Regions from separate parts of the Nonomuraea sp. NPDC050540 genome, predicted to be linked through region 2. Evidence: riboswitches for the same ligand, from Rfam matches in the RefSeq annotation. Region 2 holds a riboswitch; the other holds the start of a gene.
The links. A riboswitch is a leader RNA that binds a small molecule or an ion and turns the genes downstream of it on or off. The one in region 2 is predicted to bind thiamine pyrophosphate.
Positions count from the first base shown of each region.

Region 1: it holds a riboswitch for thiamine pyrophosphate, as region 2 does, so the genes downstream of both, thiO (glycine oxidase ThiO) here and thiC (phosphomethylpyrimidine synthase ThiC) in region 2, are expected to answer to the same signal.

Region 1 covers NZ_JBITHA010000003.1:390,184-397,717, forward strand. The annotation lists gene pknB (Stk1 family PASTA domain-containing Ser/Thr kinase) at 1-1,719, opposite strand, end outside; gene ACIBI5_RS12125 (thiazole synthase) at 1,801-2,556, opposite strand; gene thiS (sulfur carrier protein ThiS) at 2,549-2,749, opposite strand; gene thiO (glycine oxidase ThiO) at 2,865-4,049, opposite strand; TPP riboswitch at 4,039-4,155, opposite strand; gene ACIBI5_RS12140 (NAD(P)/FAD-dependent oxidoreductase) at 4,214-5,368, shown strand; gene ACIBI5_RS12145 (Rv2175c family DNA-binding protein) at 5,399-5,773, shown strand; gene thiE (thiamine phosphate synthase) at 5,751-6,389, shown strand; gene ACIBI5_RS12155 (polyprenyl synthetase family protein) at 6,475-7,527, opposite strand.
Region 2 covers NZ_JBITHA010000002.1:532,117-539,650, reverse strand. The annotation lists gene ACIBI5_RS08870 (protein kinase) at 1-1,187, opposite strand, end outside; gene ACIBI5_RS08865 (GNAT family N-acetyltransferase) at 1,285-1,833, opposite strand; gene ACIBI5_RS08860 (shikimate kinase) at 1,843-2,328, opposite strand; gene ACIBI5_RS08855 (DUF6458 family protein) at 2,359-2,619, shown strand; TPP riboswitch at 2,660-2,772, shown strand; gene thiC (phosphomethylpyrimidine synthase ThiC) at 2,765-4,471, shown strand; gene ACIBI5_RS08845 (Coagulation factor 5/8 type domain-containing protein) at 4,529-6,079, shown strand; gene ACIBI5_RS08840 (GPGG-motif small membrane protein) at 6,115-6,264, opposite strand; gene ACIBI5_RS08835 (DUF6328 family protein) at 6,281-6,787, opposite strand; gene ACIBI5_RS08830 (SAM-dependent methyltransferase) at 6,874-7,534, shown strand, end outside.

The DNA.
Region 1 (7,534 bases), on a different contig from region 2:
ATCGCCGCGGAACCAGTCGAAGAAGTCGCGGCAGCGCGAGATCGTGAGCTGCGCGGGCGTGCCCTTGTCCACCTCGGACTTGGCCTTGGGGCTCTGCGCGATGACCGTGCACGGCTCGGCGTCGTCGTCGACCTCGTTGACCTGCACCCCGAGCCCGCGCTCGCCCAGGTAGGCGGCGGCCTCGTCCTTGGGCATGCCGCCGACGTCCGGCATGATCAGCCCGGCGCTGACGAACAGCCCGATCTTCGAGCCCTCCTTGACCTGCTCGCCCACGTCGGGCGAGGAGCGGATGACGGTGCTGCGGGGCACCTGGAGGTTCTCGATCCGCCGCACGTTGCCGACCTGCAGCCCCGCCGCGGCCAGCGCCGCGCGCGCGTCGGCCTCCGACATGCCCTGGGTCTTGGGTACGGCCACGCGCTTCGGCCCCAGCGACGGCACGATCGTCAGCGTCGAGCCCTCCGCCAGTTCCGACCCGGCGACGGGGTCGGTGCTGAGCACGAGCCCCTTGCCGTACTTCTCGTCGTGGCGGCCCTCGGCGGGCTTGACCACGAAGCCCATCCCCTGGGCGTTCTTGATGGCGACGTCGACGTTCTCCCCGATCAGGATGGGCACCTTGACGTAGCGGGTCTGCGCGAAGTACGCGCCGGTCATCGCGATCGCGGCGACCATCACGGTGGCCAGCCCGATGAGGAACCAGCTGGGCCTGAACCCCTTGCCACCGCCGCGCGACCCGCGCGGCGGCGCGGGCGGGGCGGTGTGGAGGTCGGCGCGCGGCTGGATGAGCGTGTGGCTGGGCGGCGGCACGTGCTGCGGGCCCGACATGCGGGCGTGCGCCCCGCTGTGGGGCGGGGCGTGCGGCGGGGTGCTCTGCCTCGGCAGCATCCGGTGGGCGTCGACGGCCGCGACCAGCATCGCGGTGGCGTCGGCCGGACGGTCCTGCGGATCGCGGGCGGTGGCGTGGGTGACGAGCGTGTCGATGAGCGGCGGCGTCTCATGCACCAGCGACGACGGCGGCGGCACGCTGTCGTGCACGTGCCGGTAGGCCACCGACATGGGCGTCTCGCCGTCGTAGGGCTGCTGCCCGGTGACCAGCTCGAACAGCATGATCCCCGCGGCGTAGACGTCGCTGCGCACGTCGGCGCCGCCGGTCGTCACCTGCTCGGGCGACATGTAGCCGATCGTGCCGATCATCACGCCGGTGCGGGTCTGGTTCGTGGCCTCGATGGCGCGGGCCAGGCCGAAGTCGACGACCTTGACCCGGCCGTCGTCGGTCAGCAGGACGTTCTCCGGCTTGACGTCGCGGTGGACCATCCCGCTCTGGTGGGCGGCGCCGAGCGCGGCCAGCACCGGGATCATGATCTCCAGGGCCTCGCGGGCGGGCAGCCTGACCCGCTCGCGCAGGATGTCGCGCAGCGTCTTGCCCGGCACGTACTCCATCGACAGGTAGACGACGTCGCCGTCGGTGCCCTGGTCGAAGACGTGCACGACGTTGGGATGGGAGAGGCTGGCCACGGACTTGGCCTCGCCGATGAACCGGCGCACGAACGCGGGGTCCTCGGCCAGCGAGCGGTGCATGACCTTCAGCGCTACCGTGCGGTCGAGCCTGACGTCGAGCGCCAGGTAGACGGTCGCCATCCCGCCCCGGGCGATCCGGGACTCGATGCGATAGCGCCCGTCGAGCAGTCGCCCGACGAGAGGGTCCGCGGTCGTCGTGTCCACGTGGCCGAGTTTACGGTCGTTTTGCCACTGGAGGGGCCTGACCATCCGAAACCGATGCCATTACGTGGCACTCCGTCGTCACTAAGGGTGCATGGGCGAGGACGCTTCAGCATAGCGGCGGCGGGGGATGCGCCCGGCCTGGCGCGCCAACCGGCCCGCCTGGACGGCCTGCCTCATCGCCGCGGCCATGAGCTCGGGCCGCTGCGCCCTGGTCACGGCGGTGGCCAGGAGCACCGCGTCGCAGCCCAGCTCCATGGCGAGCGCGGCGTCGCTGGCGGTGCCGATCCCGGCGTCGAGGATGACCGGCACGGAGGCGGCCTCGACGATGAGCTCGATGTTGTGCGGGTTGCGGATGCCGAGCCCCGAGCCGATGGGCGCGCCGAGCGGCATGACCGCCGCGCATCCGGCCTGCTCCAGGCGGCGGGCCAGCGCGGGGTCGTCACCGATGTAGGGCAGCACCACGAACCCGTCGGCCACCAGCCGCTCCGCCGCGTCGAACGTCTCGATCGGGTCGGGCAGCAGCGTGCGCTCGTCGGCGATGACCTCGAGCTTGACCCAGTTGGTGCCGAGCGCCTCGCGGGCCAGCCGGGCGGTCAGCACGGCCTCGCCCGCGGTGAAGCATCCCGCGGTGTTGGGCAGCACCTTGATGCCGCGCTCGCGCAGCACGTCGAGCACGGATCCGGGCGCGGACGGGTCGAGCCGCCGCATCGCCACCGTGGTCAGCTCGGTGCCCGAGGCGGCCAGCGCCTGGTCGAGCACGTCCAGCGAGGGGGCGCCGCCGGTGCCCATGATGAGGCGGGAGGCGAACTTCTCCCCGCCGATGATCAGCTCATCCACCCTGCACCGCCGTCAGCACCTCGACCCGGTCGCGGTCGGCCAGCGCCGTGGTCTCCCACGAACTGCGCGTGACCACCTCGTCGTTCACGGCCACCGCGACCCCCTTGGTGGCTTCCGTCAGCGTCCGTACGGCCTGCGCCACCGTCGTCCCGTGGGGCACCTCATGCGAGGCCCCGTTGATCGTCACATTCATGAAATATCCCCCTTCGGGATGAAAATTCGGGAAGCCAGGTTTGGGGAGGCGAGCTTCGGGTGGTCGGGTTCGGGAGGCGGGTAGTTGGTCGGCCGGTATGGGGCGGCAGGGCTGCTCAGGGTGCGAACCGGGCGGGCGAGCACAACGACGACAGCTCGCGCTCCTCGCCCATGAGGACGGCGGCCGTGAGCGGAGCCAGCAGCACCCCGCCCCGGTGATGCCCGGTGGCCAGAAGCAGCCCCCGCTCACCGCCCGGCCCGACGAGCGGCAGGTTGTCCGGCGTGCCGGGCCGCAGCCCCGCCACCACCTCCGCCAGCTCCAGCTCGGTCACCCCGGGCACCAGCTCGCGGGCGTCGCGCAGCAGCTCGTACACCCCGCCCGCGGTCACCCGGGTGTCGAACCCCAGCTCCTCCTGCGTGGCTCCCACGACCAGCTCGCCGTCGCCGCGCGGCACCAGGTAGACGGGCAGGCCGTGCACCGTGCCCCGCACGCACCTGCCCAGGAGTGGCTCCGGCGAGCGCAGGCGAAGAATCTGCCCCTTCACCGGCCGCACCGGCACCGGGGCCAGCGACCCGCTCCACGCCCCCGCCGCCAGCACCACCCGCTCGGCGCGCAGCTCCTCCCGGAACGGCCCGCCGTGTTCCTCCCGGTAAGGCTCGCCGCGCTCCTGCCGGTAAGGGCCGCCACCGGCCTCCCGGTGCGCCCCGTCACCGGTGTCACCCGGGCTCAGCCGTACCCCCTGGACGCCCTCATCGCCGCGCAGCAGCTCGCGCACCCGCGCCCGCACGATCGGGACCCCGAGGCGCTCCAAGGCGGCCAGCAGCGCGCCGGCGACCCTGCGCGGGTCCACCCAGGCGTCGTCGGGCGCCAGGAGGCCGCCGCGCACGGACGGCGCGAGCATGGGCTCCAGGCGGCGGCATTCGCGCCCGCCGAGTCGTTCGACCCGCAGCCCCAGCTTCTCCATGAAGCCCGCCGTCTCCTCCAGGACGGCCAGGTCGTCGGCGCCGAAGGCCACGTCGAGCGTGCCGTCGGCGCGGTAGTCGAGCGCCCCGGCGGCGAGGCCCGCGTCGGCGGTCAGCTCGGCGGCGAAGGCGGGCCAGCGCGCCAGGGAGGCCGCGCCCAGGCGCAGCAACGGCTCCTCGGTGAACGTGACCTCGCTCACCGGCGCGAGCATCCCCGCGGCGGCGTGGGTGGCGCCCGAGGCGGGCGCGGGGTCGACGACGGTGACGGGCCGTCCTGAGCGGGCAAGGCGCCAGGCCACGCTGAGCCCGACGACGCCGCCGCCCACGATCACGTGCATGTCCGCTCCCTACGCCGGCATGATCCGGATCAGGTGTCTTGCGGTCGAAGGCCCGATGAAGCCTTCCTCTCAGTCCGGTTAAGGCCGGACTCCCGCGCGTCTTACGGTCCCAGCCTACGGCCTCGGCAGGCACTCTCACGATTGACCCCGGTATGGTCGGAACCGTGGATCACGTGGTGGTGGTGGGAGCCGGCCTGGCCGGAGTACGCAGTGTCGAATCGCTGCGCGGGCGCGGGTTCGAAGGAAGGATCACTCTCCTCGGCGAGGAGAGGCACCGGCCCTACGACCGTCCACCCCTGTCGAAGGCGGTGCTGCTGGGCACGAGCGACGACAGCTTCGTCGACACCGACCTGGCCGCCCTGCGGGCCGACTTCCGGCCGGGCGTGGCCGCGAAGAGCCTGCGTGAGGGCGTGGTCGAGACCACCGAGGGCGACCTGCCCTACGACGGCCTGGTGATCGCGACGGGCTCCGAGCCGATCCGGCTGCCGGGCGAGGGCCCCCAGCTGGTCCTGCGTACGCTCGACGACGCCCACGTGCTGCGGGCCGCCCTGGTGCCCGGCGCGCGGGTGGCCGTGGTGGGCGCGGGCTGGATCGGCGCCGAGGTGGCGACCGCGGCGCGCAAGGCGGGCTGCGTGGTCACCGTGATCGAGGCGGCGGGAACGCCGCTGTCGCACGCGATCGGCGAGATGGGCGCGCGCACGCTGCCCTGGTACGAGGGCGTCGACCTGCGGCTCGGCACGATGGTCAGCGAGGTCGTCGAAGGCGGTGTGGAGCTGGTCGGCGGCGAGTTCGTGCCCGCCCATGTGGTGGTGTCCGGCATCGGCGCCCGCCCGGTGCTCGAATGGCTCGCCGACGCCGACATCGACCTGCACAACGGCGTCGTCACCGACGAGCACCTGCGTACCTCCCTGCCCGGCGTGGTGGCCGTCGGCGACTGCGCCAACTGGTGGTCGCGCCGGTTCCAGACCCGGATGCGGGTCGAGCACTGGGACACCGCGCTCAACTCTCCCGACGTCGCCGCCGCCACGCTGCTGGGCGAGAAGGCGGTCTACGACCCGGTGCCGTACTTCTGGTCGGAGCAGTTCGGTCACATGCTGCAGTACGCCGGATACCACCCGGCGGGCGGCCGGGTCGTGTACCGCGAGGGGCAGAAGTGGTCGGCGGTGTGGCTGACCTCAGAAGATCGGATCACCGCCGTGCTGGCCGCCGATCGGCCCCGCGACCTCGTCCAGGGCCGCCGTCTCATCGAGGCTGGCGCCCGTCTTGATGTGGAACGCCTGGTAGATCCGGATGTGACCCTACGAGATTGTGTTGTTTGAGCAAGCACTCCATGTGGTAGTTGTGGTTTCGTGACGCTTTCTGTTGCACAGATCGACCGGGAGACCGACCAGCTCGTCAGCGAGTGGCTCACTCTCCCCGAAGTGGCCGCGCGCCTGGATCTCACGATCGGGCGGGCCAAGCAGCTCCTCAAAGACCACAAGCTCCTCGGCGTACGGCGAGGCAGCGGCGGGCCCCAGGTGCCCGCGGTCTTCCTCGACGGAAAGGAAGTGATGAAGGGCCTGCCAGGCACGCTCACCGTGCTGCAGGACGCCGGCTACGACGAGGCCGAAGCCCTGCGCTGGCTCTTCACCCCAGATGACTCACTGCCAGGATCGCCCGTTGACGCGATCAAGGCCGGTAGACACACAGAGGTCAAGCGGCGTGCCCAAGCCCTCGGTTTCTGAGGCCCGCCTCTACCTCTGCACCGACGGGCGGCGAGGGCGCGGCGACCTGGCCGACTTCCTCGACGCCGTGCTGGCCAACGGCGTGGACATCGTCCAGTTGCGGGAGAAGGGACTCGAGGCGCGCGAAGAGCTCGCGCTGCTCGAGGTCTTCCGCGACGCCTGCGACCGGCACGGCAAACTGCTCGCCGTCAACGACCGGGCCGACATCGCCTACGCGGCCCGACCAGACGTGCTCCACCTGGGGCAGGACGACCTTCCCGTGACGGTCGCGCGAGAGATCCTCGGCGACGACATCGTCATCGGACGGTCCACCCACTCCGCCGCGGAGGCTTCCGCCGCCGCGGTGGAGCCGGGCGTCGACTACTACTGCTGCGGCCCGATCTGGCCGACGCCGACCAAGCCCGGACGCCACGCGCCCGGACCCGCGCTGCTGAGGCACGCGGCGGCGCTCGGCACGGACCGGCCGTGGTTCGGCATCGGCGGCATCGACCTGGACAACCTCGACGAGGTGCTCTCCTACGGGGTGCGCCGCGCCGTGGTCGTCCGTGCCATCACCGAGGCGCCCGACCCGGGCGCCGCGGCGGCCGAGTTCGCCAAGCGGCTGTCCGCCGCCTGATGCGGTAGGTGTTCGGGGCCGTGCGTCGGTCAGACGTACGGCTTCGCCCTTCTGCCGGAGTGCCTGGAGCGGGCGATCAGGAAGGTCAGGACTTGCGGGACGTGGCGGCGACGGCCAGGCCGTCCAGCGCCGCCCGCGCCTCCTCCGTGATCGGCGCCCTGGCCAGCGCCGCGAGCGCCTCGTCCAGGTAGGACGCGATCAGGTCCTCGCACTCCTGCAGTGCCCCGGTGTCGGCGATGATGCCGCGCAGCGTCGCCACCCCCTGCTCGTCCAGCGCCGGATCACCCAGCAGGCGGCGCACGATCTGGGCGTCGTCGGAAGAGGCGGCCGCGAGCGTCTTGGCCACCAGCATCGTCCGCTTGCCCTCGCGCAGGTCGTCCCCGGCCGGCTTGCCCGTCTGCGCGGGGTCGCCGAACACGCCCAGGATGTCGTCGCGCAGCTGGAAGGCGATGCCGACGCGCCGGCCGTACTCCACGCAGAGCTCGTCGATCCACGGCTGCGCGCTGCGGGCCGCGAGCACGAGCCCGAGCCGCAACGGCTGCTCCACCGAGTACTTGCCGCTCTTGTACAGCGCCACGCGCAGCGCCGAGTCGAAGGAGTTCTCGCCGTGGGCCTGCTCCAGCAGGTCCAGGTACTGGCCGCACATCAGCTCGGTGCGCATGTGGTCGTGCAACGGCTGCGCGGCCGCCAGCGACTCCGGCGGCAGCGAGCTGGTGCGCCACATCTCGCCCGACCAGATGAGCAGCAGGTTGCCCAGCAGGATCGCGGCGCCCTCGCCGAACTGCTCGGCCGCGCCGTGCCAGCCGGCCTTCTCGTGCAGCGCCTGGAAACGGCGGTGCGCCGACGGCATGCCGCGGCGCAGATCGCTCTTGTCCATGACGTCGTCGTGGACAAGAGCGCTGGCCTGCAGCAGCTCCAGTGAGGCCGCCGCGGCGAAGATGCCGGGCCCGTCCTCGCCGCCCGCGCCGCGCCAGCCCCAGTAGCAGAACGCCGGGCGCAGCCGCTTGCCCCCCGACAGCAGGTCGTTCGCCGCCGCCAGCAGCGGCTCCAGGTCGGGGTCGCCGAGGGCAGGCTCCTGCCGGCCGACGAACTGCCTGAGCGAACGGTCCACCTGCTGGCGCAGGGCGTCAGTGGTCATGCTCATG
Region 2 (7,534 bases):
GCGGCGCCGCGCAGCCTGCCGTGCACGGCCAGGCCGTCGCGGTCGTCGGCCACCCAGGAGCGCAGCCTGGGCCAGGCGTGGTAGAGCGCGGCGCTGGCCGGGGCCACCAGGTCGTCGGAGACGGCCACGAGCTTGCCGGTCTCGGTGTCCTCGGGGGCGACCTTGAGGCTGCGCCGTACCAGGAGGCCGGCTTCCGCGAAGTGGGTCAGCACGCCGAGGTCCTCGGCCTCGTCGCGCGGGATGCGGCGGAGCGTCTCGCCGTCGAGCATCCGCAGCAGGAGACCGGGCACGGCGCGCTGCTGTTCGGGGGTGAGCGCGGCGTAGACCTCCTCGGCGACCTCGCCGAGCGGCCGCTCACCGCTGAGGCCGTCCGGCGGCCTGACCTCGGCCGCCAGCTCCGCGCCCGCGCTCGGCTCCGCGCTGCCCAGCAGCCCGAGGAGCAGTTCGGGGGCGGTGGGGCGCCCGGCGGGGTCCTTGGCCAGCGCGCGGGCGACCAGCGAGCGCAGCGGCTCGGCCAGGTCGCCGGGGTCGGGGTCGACCGTGAGCACCCGGTGCATGACGCCCCCGAGGCTCTCGGCCTGGAACGGGTCCTCGCCCGTGGCGGCGAACAGCACCACGCCGCCCCAGGCGAACACGTCGGCGGGCGGCCCGGCGCGGCGGCCGGTGAAGACCTCGGGGGCCATGTAGGTGGGGGTGCCGCCGATGAAGCTCGTGCTGGCCCCGTCGGTGGTGCGCGCGACGCCGAAGTCGATCACCCGGGGCCCGTCCGGCCCGAGCAGCACGTTCTCCGGCTTGAGGTCGCGGTGCACGACGCCCGAGCTGTGGACGGCCGCCAGCGCGGTGGCCAGCGCGACGGCCAGCCTGAGCAGGGAGTCGCCGGAGTAGGGGCCGTGGCGTTCGAGCGCCTGGCGCAGGTTGGGGCCCTCGACGAACTCGCTGACGATGTACGGCCGCTCGGCGTCCAGCCTGGCCTCGACCACGCGGGCGGTGCAGAAGGAGGCCACCCTGCCGGCCGCCGCGGCCTCCTTGGCCAGTTGCCCGCTCAGCCCGCCGTGCAGGACCTTCACCGCGAAGCGACGGCCCTCGGCGTCGTAGGCGTCGTAGACGACGCCCTGGCCGCCCGCGCCGAGCCGGCCGGCCAGCCAGTAGCCGCCAAGCCGTTCGGGGTCACCGGGCACCAAGCGCATCGTCACTGCCCCTTAGATGCGCACAACGCGGAATTGGTTGCCGGCCGCAACGCCACAGGTCCCTCGCGCGCCTCGAGGGACCCGTGCGTCATGATCATTATGACAGGGGTTTCCACTCCGTACGCAGCACGGACATCGTCACCGAGTCGTACCACTGTCCCTCCCACAGCAGCGCGTCACGCAGCACGCCCTCCCGCACGAAGCCGGACTTCTCGTAGACGTGCTTGGCGCGGTCGTTGAAATCGTATACGCCCAGCTCGATGCGGTGCAGAGGGGTTGTGGCGAACGCGTGGCCGAGCACCAGGCGGATGGCTTCTGTGCCGTAGCCCTTGCCGAACGCCCGCGCGCCGACCAGGGCGATGCGCAGGTTGCACGACAGGTTGTCCTTGTCGAGCTCGTTGAGCACGATCTCGCCGACGTACCCGTCCGCGGCCATGATGGCCAGGTCGAGCCGGTCCTCGTGGTCGCGCCGGGTGGTGTACCACTCCAGGGCCGCCTTGGGGGAGATCCCGTCGCGGGCATGGGAGCCCGTGAGCCGGGCGACCTCGGGGTCGTCGCAGAGCTCGATCAGGCCCTCGACGTGTTCGGGCCCGACGGGTACGAGGGTGACCCGGTCACCGGCGAGGGTGGGTTTGTTCGCGAACATTTCCCTAATTTATAGAGCCTCGTAAATGGTTGTCGCCGTGTTTTCCGGGGTGGCCGTGGAGACGTCGAGCCGCAGGTCGGCGAGCTGCAGGAAGTACGGCTCGCGCCGCGCCCGCATGGCGGAGGGCGAGAATTCCGGGCGGTGGTCGGACGAGCGCATCCGCTGGGCCAGGATCTCGTCGGGGGCGTCCAGCCAGACCACGAAGGCCGCGCGCAGCGCCTCGCGCACCCGCGGATCCTCCACGGTGCTGGCCGCCGCCGCGATCACCTGGGGCGGCTCGGTCAGCGCGTGGAGCACGTGCTCGGCCTCCCTCCGGTGCAGCACGTCCGCGCCCTCCGCCTTCGCGATCTCGGCGGCGCTGGCGCCGTAGCGCCCGCGCAGGTACGGGTCGCTGTCGCTGAGCGGCACGCCCAGCTCGCGGGCCAGCAGTTTCCCGACGGTCGTCTTGCCCGAGCCCATGAGCCCGATCACGACGACAGGTTTGTTCTTCGACATGGGGATAGGTGTTTCCTCTGGAGGTGCGTTATGACAATCGCCGGAGGCATCATCCTCATCATGCTCGGCGCGATCCTGACCTGGGCGGTCGAGTTCGACCTCGCCGGTCTTGACATCAATGTGATCGGCGTCGTCCTCATGATCGGTGGTCTGGCCGGGTTGCTGTTCGGCCTGTACCGGATGCACGTTACCCGCAGGGTGATCGAGGAGCCGATTCACGAGGACCCGCACGCTCGCCGTACGACGACGGTCTACGAGGAGCGTCGCCGTATCGACGAGCCGCCGCTGTAAGGGTCTTGTGCGTACCCCGGGTCGCCGGGGTACGGTGGCGCGGTCCGAACGCGGGAGCCCGGTGCAACGGGCTGAGAGGACGGCTGGAGCAGCCGCCGACCGCCAGAACCTGATCCGGGTAATGCCGGCGAAGGGAGTTTGCGCGATGAGTGACGCGCGCTTTTCCAAGATCCATCTCGGTGATCTGCGGGTGCCCATGCGGCGGGTGCATCTGTCGAACGGGACGTCGGTGGAGCTGTACGACACCTCCGGGCCGGACAACCCCGACATCACGCGGGGCCTGCCGCGGCTGCGGGAGGTGTGGGTGCTCGAACGCGGCGACGTCGCCCGCTACGGCGGACGCCAGGTGCGGCCCATCGACGACGGCTTCAAGGAGCAGGAGGCCTGGGCTCGCGCGAACACCGAGGTCTTCCCCGGCGACGGGCACAAGCCGCTGCGGGCCACCGGGGCGCCCGTGACCCAGCTCGCCTACGCGCGGCGGGGCGTGGTCACCAAGGAGATGGAGTTCGTCGCGGTCAGGGAGGGGGTGAGCGGCGAGTTCGTGCGCAAGGAGGTGGCGGCCGGCCGGGCGATCATCCCGGCCAACGTCAACCATCCGGAGAGCGAGCCGATGGTCATCGGCCGCAACTTCCACGTGAAGATCAACGCCAACATCGGCAACTCCGCGGTCGCCTCCTCGATCTCCGAGGAGGTGGAGAAGATGACCTGGGCCACCCGGTGGGGCGCCGACACCGTGATGGATCTGTCCACCGGCCGCAACATCCACACCACCCGCGAGTGGATCATCAGGAACGCGCCGGTGCCGATCGGGACCGTCCCGATCTACCAGGCGCTGGAGAAGGTCGGCGGCGTGGCGGCCGACCTGTCGTGGGAGGTCTACCGGGACACGCTGGTCGAGCAGTGCGAGCAGGGTGTCGACTACATGACCGTGCACGCCGGGGTACGGCTGGCGTACGTGCCGCTGACCGCGCGGCGCAAGACCGGCATCGTCTCGCGCGGCGGCTCGATCATGGCGGCGTGGTGCCTGGCCCACCACCGGGAGAGCTTCCTGTATGAGAACTTCGAGGAGATGTGCGAGCTGCTGGCGGGCTACGACGTGGCCTTCTCGCTCGGGGACGGCCTGCGGCCCGGCTCGATCGCCGACGCCAACGACGAGGCGCAGTTCGCGGAGCTGCGCACGCTGGGCGAGCTGACGAAGATCGCCCGTGCGCGCTCCGTGCAGGTCATGATCGAGGGGCCGGGCCACGTGCCCATGCACAAGATCAAGGAGAACGTGGACCTGCAGCGCGAGATCTGCGACGACGCCCCGTTCTACACGCTGGGCCCGCTGGTGACCGACGTCGCGCCGGGCTACGACCACATCACCTCGGGCATCGGCGCCGCGATGATCGGCTGGTACGGCACCGCCATGCTCTGCTACGTCACCCCCAAGGAGCATCTGGGCCTGCCGGACAAGGACGATGTCAAGACCGGCGTCATTACCTACAAGATCGCGGCCCATGCCGCCGACCTCGCCAAGGGGCACCCCCGGGCGCAGGAGTGGGACGACGCGCTGTCGGACGCCCGCTTCGAGTTCCGCTGGGAGGACCAGTTCAACCTGTCGCTGGACCCGGTGACGGCGCGGGCGTTCCACGACGCGACGCTTCCGGCCGAGCCCGCCAAGACCGCGCATTTCTGCAGTATGTGCGGGCCGAAGTTCTGTTCGATGAAGATCACCCATGATGTCCGGAAATATGCGGAGGAGCATGGGTTGACGGACTCCGCGGCCATCCAGGTGGGCATGGCGGAGAAGGCGGTGGAGTTCACCGAAAGGGGCGGTGAGGTCTATCTGGATCCGGCGGACCCAAAATAGCGAGTAGGACTCATATTGGGTCTTGACTGGCGTCTGTAAGGAGCCCACGCTGAGGGCGTGATCAGCCGCATACTCGCCGTCCTGGTCGCCATCGCCCTGCTCGCGTTACCCGCCCCCGCGTTATCCCGCAGCGAGCAGCCCGTGAGCGGCTTCATCGACGCGCACAGTCACCTGATGTCCTACGAAGCGTTCGGCGGCAAGCTGCTCTGCGGCAAGCCGTTCGACCCGGGCGGCATCGCCAGGGCTCTGGTCGACTGCCTCGACCACTTCCCGAACGGCGAAGCCGCCTGGTTCGAGAACTTCACCCGCACCGGTCAGCCGACCGGCACCCACGACCCGGTCGGCTGGCCCACGTTCAGGAGCTGGCCGGCCCACGACTCCCTGACCCACCAGCAGGCCTACTACACCTGGATCGAGCGCGCCTGGCGCGGCGGGCTGCGGATCATGGTCAACGACCTCGTGGCCAACCGCCAGCTCTGCGAGATCTACCCGCTGAAGACCAACCCCTGTGACGAGATGGGCTCCATCCGCCTGGAGGCCCGCCGTACGTTCGAGATGCAGGACTACATCGACCAGCAGAGCGGCGGCCCCGGCCAGGGCTGGTTCCGCGTGGTCAGGAGCCCCGCCGAGGCCCGCTCGGTCATCGCCGCCGGGAAGCTGGCCGTGGTGCTCGGCATCGAGACCTCCGAGCCGTTCGGCTGCCGGCAGACGCTCGGCATCCCCCACTGCACCAAGGCCCAGATCGACCGGGGCCTGGATGAGATGTATCAGCTCGGCGTCCGCTCCATGTTCGTCTGCCACAAGTACGACAACGCCCTGTGCGGCGTCCGCTTCGACTCCGGCACCCAGGGCGCCATCGTCAACCTGGGCAACTTCCTGTCGTCGGGCCGCTTCTGGCAGACCGAGGCGTGCACGGGACCGCAGCGCGACAACACGATCTCGCCCGCGGTGCTCCCGCCCGAACTGGCCCGCTGGCTGCCGCCCGGCGTCAGCCTGCCCGTCTACCCGCCGGGGCCGCACTGCAACAGACGCGGGCTCACCTCGCTCGGCGAGCACATGGTCAAGGGCATGATGAGCCGCGGCATGCTCATCGAGGTCGACCACATGAGCGTCAAGGCCGCCGACCGGACGCTCACCCTCCTGGAGCAGGCCGGCTACGACGGCGTGATCTCCTCGCACAGCTGGACCGACGCGCTCAACTACCAGCGGATCTACCGGCTCGGCGGCATGGTCACCTCATACGGCCACGGGGCCGAGGGGTTCGCCGACGCCTGGCGCGAGACCAAGCCTCTGCGCGACGCGGCGGGCCGCCCCGGGTTCGGGTACGGCCTCGACGCCAACGGGCTGGGCAAACTGCCGGCTCCCCGGGCCGGCAGCGCGGTGGCGTACCCCTTCCACTCCCACGACGGCTCGGCCAGCTTCGACCGGCAGAGCACAGGACAGCGGACCTGGGACTACAACGTGGACGGCGTCGCCAACTACGGCCTGGTGCCCGACTGGATCGAGGACATCAGGTCGCTGGCCGGCGACGCGTTCGTCCAGGACATGGCTCAGGGGGCCGAGGCCTACCTGAGGACCTGGGAAGCGGCTGAAACGGTTGTGAGGTGAGAGAAGGCGGGCCGGTTCTGTCCGGCCCGCCTTCCTCACACATTGAAGATGCTGACTCCGCCGGGACCCACGAGGAATCCCAGCACGATGAGGACGATGCCCCACAGGATGTCCCGCCGGGCCAGGATGACGTAGATCCCGGCGACGACGAGGATGACGGCGATAATCCAGAGCAATGTAGCCATGGACCTGCTGCTGCCCTCAGGACTTCTCCTCTAACGTGCCCTTGGTGCGATAGATGTCCGTGATGGGCTGGAGGAGCCAGAACCACCCGGCCGTGAGCGCCACCGCGCCGCCGAACAAGGTGGCCGGCCAGGCGTTCAGCACCACTTCGGCCACCATGGCCACGGCCGCGGTCATGGCGACCAGCAGAAACGCCGCTCCCGCGATGCCCAGCGAGTTGGCCCGTTTGATCATGCGCTCCTTGAGCCCGGTGCGGAAGAACACCCGGTGCTGCGCGGCGGGCGTGATGAAGCACACCGACGCCAGCGCGGCGCCCATGAGCGCGATGAAGAACAGCCATAGGCCCACGGTGTCGACCTTGCCGAAGCCCTGCTGGAAGGGAACGGTCAGCAGGAAGGCGAAGAGCACCTGGACCCCGGTGACCGCGACGCGCAGGCCCTGCAGCAACTCGGTCAGCTCGCGATCTACCCGTTCTTTGTGGGACTCGCGTTCGTTGTGCGGCTCGCCCCGAGAAGTGTCCGTCATGCTCGGGCGCTACCCCGCAGAGGCGCTGACATACCGGCCGGAGTCTGGATACGATCCGCGGCAACGGAACTTCGGCGGAGCCGCCCATGATCAACGAATGGATTCCCCCCGGGGTCGATGCCACCCGGCCGAGCGTGGCTCGTGTATACGACGCGCTGCTGGGCGGCACCGAGAACTTCACCGTGGACCGGGCCGTGGCAGAACGCCTGACCGCCGCGGTCCCCGAGGTGGTCAGCCTCGTCTGGTGCAACCGCGCCTTCGTCGGCCGGGTCACCGACCATCTGGTGCGTGAGGCCGGCGTCACCCAGCTCATCGACCTGGGCGCGGGCCTGCCGACGATCGAGAACACCCACGAGGTCGCCCAGTTCGCCAACCCCGAGGCCCGCGTCGTCTACGTGGACCTCGACCCGATGGTGGAGCCGCACGCGCGCTCGATCCTGCGCACCAACCTGCGCGCCACGGCCATCACCGCGGACGCCATGGACGTGGACGCCGTCCTCGGCGACCCCGACCTGCTCGACCTGATCGACTTCTCCCGGCCGGTGGGCCTGCTCATGATGAGCGTGCTGCACCTGTTCCCCGACGAGGACGACCCGCACGGGCTGGTCAGGCAGTACATGGAAGCGCTGCCGCGCGGCAGCTACCTGGCCGCGTCCAACATGATGACCTCCCATAACCCCAAGGCGAAGGCGCTGGAGGCGATGCTGCACGCCACGATGGGGACCGGCCGCTTCCGCACCGCCGAGT